DNA from 3 places in the Rhizobium sp. CG4 genome. Region 1 is predicted to be linked to each of the others. Evidence: predicted binding sites of a transcription regulator. Region 1 holds the regulator's gene; each other region holds the start of a gene.

Region 1 (2,274 bases):
TGCCTTGCACCAGCAGACGCGTGGCGAGCAATTCCTCAATGTCGAGTTTGGCAGCCTGCCCACCCGATAGCGTTCCCATGTCGATGCCGACCTGCAATGCCCTAAAACCTTATACTGTCAAAATTGATGTTGAATGCCGACTCCGAACGAGCAGCGAACCCTCCCCATAACAGAGATTTCAACGCAATGCTTCCTCGTGAAGGTAAAAATGCACAGGGAATATGCGCTGCCAACCCAATCTGGTGGAGAGAATCAAACGAACCGAATCACAGCGCCTTACGATATCAGATTGATAATCATGCCGGTTGGTCGGCTAACGGGCGGTGTTGCGAGCCTCAGCTTTCTGACGGATCGTTTTGTGATGAATTGACGTGAAATCGTTTAAAAAACAGCGTGATAGGCAGCGATTACACGTCTTGGCTGTTTTGAAAGAAAATTCACCGGGGCGGCGATTACGAAATATTAAAGCCTTGCGGAACACATATGGAACATATAGTGTATGTTCTGCATTTGTTTCGATTTTCATCAACGGTTGGGGTGCGACTTCATGCTCACACGCAAACAGCAGGAACTGCTTCTTTTCATTCACGAAAGAATGAAGGAATCCGGTGTTCCTCCCTCATTTGATGAGATGAAGGATGCGCTTGATCTCGCGTCCAAATCCGGCATTCACCGGTTGATCACAGCGCTTGAAGAACGTGGCTTCATTCGCCGCCTGCCAAACCGGGCACGCGCACTGGAAGTCATCAAACTTCCTGAAGCCTATTCGCCAAGCCTCAAACCACAGCGTGGCTTCTCACCAAGTGTGATCGAAGGCAGCCTTGGCAAACCAAAACCGGTTGTCGCCCCTGCTCCGACCCCCGCCCCTGTCAGCGCCAATGATGGCGGCAGCTCGGTATCGGTGCCGATGATGGGACGGATCGCGGCCGGTGTCCCGATCTCCGCCATCCAGAACAACACACATGATGTGTCCGTGCCGGCTGACATGCTGGGTTCTGGTGAACATTACGCACTGGAAGTGCGCGGTGACTCGATGATCGATGCCGGCATCTTTGACGGCGACACGGTCATCATCCGCAACGCCAAGACCGCCAACCCCGGTGATATCATCGTGGCGCTGGTCGATGATGAAGAAGCGACCTTGAAGCGTTTTCGTCGCAAGGGTGCATCGATTGCGCTTGAGGCGGCAAACCCGGCCTATGAAACCCGTATTTTTGGACCTGACCGCGTCAAGATCCAGGGCAAGCTGGTTGGCCTGATCCGCAGATACCACTAAGCGGTCATCAGCAGACCCATATCACTGCCAGGTGACGCGCCAGCGCGTCATCGCTACTGTCGCCGGAAAACACCCGACACAACTGGCCTTCAACTCACTTTAGCCTAGCGACGGTCCAGCAGTTGCGAGACATGTTCTGGCACTTCCGTTTCAAATGTCCTGCTGCGCCAGTTATAATAACGATGCATGGTCCATGGACGGTAGGAACCATAAATGGCAGCCGTCATCCTCTCGATCGGCAAATGCTGGTTTGCGGCGGTTGTTGCCTCAGTTGAAAATGTGATCTCCAGCGAACCGGTGCGCCGCAATGTCTGGGCACTGAGTAAAAAGGCGCCGGAGCGGCAGGTTTCAAATGATGTGGGACGCGTGGTGATAACCACAGAACCGATGTCGCAAGCGAGACCAAGATATCTGTTATCCAGCACGGAAATCACCACCTGCCCCTTCGCTGATCTGGCGATGCACCAGCTGTCGCGGCGGCAGGTAAAGGCATCGGTTGCATTTGTAACGGCGGCAGACATCACCTGCCTTTCAGCCTGAATGATGTGTTCGTCCAGCATCGGCCGTCGTGATCGTGGTGGCGCGGCATCAGTATTGCCAGTCGTTTTGTCATTGGCATCGTCAGGCGATGGTTCTGGGGCTGGCAGTTCCGGCAGCATGTTTGGCCGAATATATTTGTCAGGTAAGAACAAAGCCCGCGCCCATTGGTCATAGATAAAGCCGGATGGGCGTTGGCTGGTGCTGGCAACCTGATCCTTGCCAACCAGTGCCATCAGTTTCCCGTCCTCAAAAACCACCAGATCGGGATTGTCCTGTTGCCGTGACAGCACAAACAACCCAAGGACTGCCAGCAGGAACACAGCACTTACCCAGGCAAGTCGGGTGCGAAACAGTGTCAGCACCAATAGGCCAAGCGTTCCGGCGCCCAGAAACCATTGATGCTGTCGTCCGACCCCGGCATCGCCTCCCCATGAGGCGACATAGGTGGCAATATCAAT
Region 2 (2,274 bases), on a different contig from region 1:
GCAGGCCCGTGCCGCATCTCGCCACTCGCCAAAATCTCCCCGGCCCTCCAGCGAAATCCGGTACATTACAGCAACGTCAGCTGTTCTGGCTGCGGTGCAAACATGGCGCGTAAATCCGGCCGTTCCGTCAATTTGCCCGGCGTCCAACCCTCGGTCACTACAAAGGCTTTGACCTTTTTAATCGACACGCCAAACCGGGCAAGATCCTCCAGACGCAGCCGCCGGAAACGGCGCGATGACAGCACGGAATTGACCGTCTTGGTTCCAAAACCCGGAACACGCAGCAGCATTTCCCTGTCTGCAGTATTCACATTCACAGGAAAGCTCTGCCGGTTGGCCAGTGCCCAGGCGAGCTTCGGATCGATATCGAGATCCAGCATGCCGTCCTTTTGTGTGGAGGTTATCTCGCCGATATCAAAACCATAAAAGCGATAAAGCCAGTCAGCCTGATAAAGCCGATGCTCCCGCATCAACGGCGGTTTGATCAACGGCAGATTTTTTGACGAATCCGGTATCGGGCTGAAGGCGGAATAATAGACACGCCTCAAACCGTAGCTGCCGTAGAGCCGTGCGCTGGTGGACAGGATCGTGCTGTCATTTGCGCCGTCTGCACCGACTATCATCTGCGTGCTTTGACCGGCTGGCGCGAATTTTTTCACGCGCTTTGTCTTCAGTGTCGGCTCGCCCGCTTCCTCAATTTTCAGGCGGATATCGGCCATCGATCTCCTGATATTGCCGGGCTGTTTTTCCGGGGCAAAACGGCCGATACCGCTATCGGTTGGCAATTCGATATTGATCGAAAGGCGATCGGCATAAAGCCCCGCCTCCTCCACCAGATGGGCGGACGCTTCGGGAATGGATTTGAGATGAATGTAACCGCGAAAGCCGTGCGTTACGCGCAGCTCCCTCGCCACCCGAACCAGTTCCTCCATCGTGTGATCGGAAGACCGGATAATGCCTGAGGATAGAAAAAGACCTTCTATGTAGTTGCGTCGGTAAAATTCCAGCGTTAGCCATACCACTTCCTCCACAGTAAAGCGGGCGCGCTCGACATTGCTGGATGAGCGGTTGATGCAATAGGCGCAGTCATAGATGCAGAAATTGGTCAGCAGGATTTTCAACAGCGAGATGCAGCGACCGTCCGGCGCATAGGCATGACAAATGCCCGACCCCTCAGTAGAACCCAACCCGCCACCCGCTGCCGAGTTTCGTTTTGTGGTTCCGCTGGAAGCACACGACGCGTCATATTTCGCAGCATCGGAGAGAACCGCGAGTCGTTCTTTAATTGACTTTCCCATACAATGTTCACTATATGTTCTTTTTGGATTTGTCAATTTCCACATCGGAAACTGCTCGAAATCCTCACAAAATATGTAAGCGTCAAATCTTCTGGCAATTTGAGGTGGTCTTCTGATATAGTGGTCGGAATTGTTGTTTTTGGGCATGGTTCCGAAGTTTTACTTCGGAACCTGTTTCTTTTTGTGTCTGCGTGAAGCAGATGGAATGCGAAGGAATAAAAAATGGTAGAGAAAGTACCGATGACTCAAGGCGGTTACACCAAGTTGCAGGAGGAGCTGCGCTGGCGTCAACAGGAAGAACGCCCACGCATCATCGAGGCTATCTCGGAAGCACGTGCCCATGGCGATTTGTCCGAAAACGCCGAGTACCATGCTGCCAAGGAAGCACAGAGCCACAATGAAGGTCGCATTTCCGAACTGGAAGACCTGACAGCTCGTGCTGAGATCATCGATCTGTCCAAAATGTCAGGTTCCAAGATCAAGTTCGGCGCGACCGTCAAGCTGATTGACGAGGACACCGACGAAGAAAGAACATACCAGATCGTTGGCGACCAGGAAGCGGACGTCAAGGCCGGCCGTATCTCCATCTCCTCCCCGATTGCGCGCGCGCTGATCGGCAAGGAAGTTGGCGACAGCATCGAAGTCAACGCACCCGGCGGCGCCAAGGGTTATGAAATCCTCTCCGTAAACTGGATGTAATAACTACATTCATTTTTTTCGGAGCAAGACGTGACACAAGTCGAATTAAAGGACATTCGGGTCATTGCCCCGAATTTCAAAAAACGTTTATCGGGCGTCACGTCGACGATCATTCAACTGGTACCGGTTCAAAACAGGCTGGGGCAAAAGGTGGCAACCTTAGGCCCCGGTCTGCCAGACAACCTGCCGCATATCCGGTTTCGAGATTTGTGGCGCCTGTGGCAACAGGCTCCCGGTGGTGGCCCGCGCGTCTGGCATGCGCGGCGCAATCTGGAAA
Region 3 (2,274 bases), 270 kb from region 1:
GCCGAGTTCGAATTGCGAAGCGGCGAGATTGTTGCGCTGGTCGCACCGTCGGGCACGGGTAAATCCACGCTGCTGCATCTTGCTGGTTTGCTGGAGCACCCGGACGAGGGTGAGGTTTATGTCGATGGTTTGCCTTGTGGCACATTGGCGGATGACAAGCGAACGGCAATCCGCCGCAGCGATATCGGTTTCGTCTACCAGTTCCATCACCTGCTGCCGGAATTCACCGCGCTTGAAAATATCATGATGCCGCAATTGATTGCCGGTCTTTCCGACAAGGAAGCCCGTCAGCGCGCCGCACAGCTTCTTGACTACATGCGGATTGGCCACCGTGCCGATCACCGCCCGGCTGAGCTTTCCGGTGGTGAACAACAGCGCGTGGCCATTGCCCGTGCCGTTGCCAATGCACCGCTTCTGCTGCTGGCCGATGAGCCAACCGGCAACCTCGATCCCGAGACGGCCCATTATGTGTTTGAAGCGCTGGAAGCGCTGGTGCGCCAGTCTGGTCTTGCGGCGCTGATTGCGACCCATAATCACGATCTGGCCGCACGCATGGATCGTCGCGTCACGATCTCCGAAGGCAAGATCGTCAGCTTCTGATTTTGCCGCACATCACATGACCTGAGTTTGAGGAGAACCCGGCCACCGCGCCGGGTTTTCTTTTGCGCGCACATCAGGCGGGAACTTTCACGCCGCAACGGAATTTAAAAGAGACCTAAAAAACATATTGACTCTGAAACAAAATGAGAACAAAATGGAAACATAACGAGTAAGGAGAGTACAATGACCGACATGATCCGTGACGTTGCCGCCTTCGCTTCCATCGCTGTCTTTGTTGCCAGCTTTTCTATGATCCTCACTGCACTCTGATATTTTTGCCGCACATAACAGCGTGTATGTGCGGTCGTCATCGTTGTTCTGTGCTATTGGCTGTGGACTTTGCGGGCTGAACATCAGAAAATCCCCGTGATTCAGAACACGGGATATGCGGCGCATGAGTGATACCAATTCCACCAATGGAAATGCAGGGCAGGCCAGTGGAACACCTGGTTTCGTTCATCTTCGGGTTCACTCGGCCTATTCGCTTCTGGAAGGCGCGTTGCCGCTTAAAAAGGTTATGTCCAAGGCGGTGTCCGATGGGCAGCCAGCCATTGCCATAACCGACACCAACAATCTGTTTGTGGCACTGGAATTTTCGGAAAAGGCGCGTGATGAGGGCTTGCAGCCGATTATCGGCTGTCAGGTTTCCGTTGATATGGAAGACGCCATTGAAGAACGGCGTTCGAACAATCTCGCAAAACTTCCCGCCCTTGTGTTCCTCGCAGCCACCGCTGCGGGTTACGAGCGTCTGGTGGATCTCATCAGTCGCGCTTATCTCGATGGTGAAAGTGGCCAGTCGGTGCGCGTCAATCGCTCCTGGCTGGAAGAAGGCGATAATGACGGGCTGATCGTACTGACCGGCGCCTCTGGCGGCCCTGTCGATATGGCCCTGAAAGACGGGCACACCGCCCTGGCTGAGAAGCGCTTACTGGCCCTCAAGGGCCTGTTCGGCAATCGCCTTTATATGGAATTGCAGCGGCAGGGCAATTATGACCGGGCGCATGAGCGCCGTGTCTTGACGCTTGCCTATGAGAACGACGTGCCGCTGGTTGCCACCAACGAAGCCTTTTTTCCGTCACGCGCCGATTACGAGGCCCATGATGCGTTGATGGCCGTGGCCCACAACGCGATCGTCTCCGATGATACCCGCTTTCGCCTGACGCCAGACCATTATCTCAAAAGCCGCGAGGAAATGGTGAAACTGTTTTCCGATTTGCCGGAGGCATTGGAAAACACCGTCGAAGTGGCGCATCGTTGCTCCTACGTGCTGAAAAAGCGCGGACCTATTCTGCCGCGCTTTACCGGCGCCAGTGACGATACCGATGCTGCCGAAAAGGCGGAGTCGGAAGAACTGCGCCGTCAGGCCGTTGAAGGCCTGGATATGCGCATCGAAAAGCTCGGTATCGCTGCGGGCTATACCGAGGAAGAATACCGCGAACGACTGGACTTTGAGCTCGGCATTATCGAGCGTATGAAATTTCCCGGCTACTTCCTGATCGTTGCCGACTTTATCAAATGGGCCAAGAACCACGATATCCCGGTTGGTCCGGGCCGTGGTTCCGGTGCGGGCTCTCTGGTTGCTTACGCGTTGACCATTACCGACGTTGATCCGCTGCGCTTCTCGTTGCTGTTCGAACGCTTCCTCAATCCTGAACGCGTATCGATGCCCGACTT

Evidence for each region. The regulator LexA, encoded in region 1, represses DNA repair genes until DNA is damaged. The targets are predictions, from matches to a motif close to TGTTCNNNNTGTGTTCNG.
Region 2: the regulator LexA is predicted to act here: its motif matches at 1,303-1,320, upstream of HGO37_RS02075 (putative DNA modification/repair radical SAM protein).
Region 3: the regulator LexA is predicted to act here: its motif matches at 735-752, upstream of dnaE (DNA polymerase III subunit alpha).

What each region holds. Positions count from the first base shown of each region.
Region 1 is NZ_JABAEG010000002.1:221,613-223,886, forward strand. It holds gene HGO37_RS06230 (ATP-binding protein) at 1-97, opposite strand, end outside; gene lexA (transcriptional repressor LexA) at 548-1,276, shown strand; gene HGO37_RS06240 (ComEC/Rec2 family competence protein) at 1,381-2,274, opposite strand, start outside.
Region 2 is NZ_JABAEG010000001.1:425,010-427,283, forward strand. It holds gene HGO37_RS02070 (UdgX family uracil-DNA binding protein) at 1-66, opposite strand, end outside; gene HGO37_RS02075 (putative DNA modification/repair radical SAM protein) at 66-1,298, opposite strand; gene greA (transcription elongation factor GreA) at 1,521-1,997, shown strand; gene HGO37_RS02085 (glycosyltransferase family 4 protein) at 2,028-2,274, shown strand, end outside.
Region 3 is NZ_JABAEG010000002.1:495,271-497,544, reverse strand. It holds gene HGO37_RS07460 (ABC transporter ATP-binding protein) at 1-600, shown strand, start outside; gene dnaE (DNA polymerase III subunit alpha) at 995-2,274, shown strand, end outside.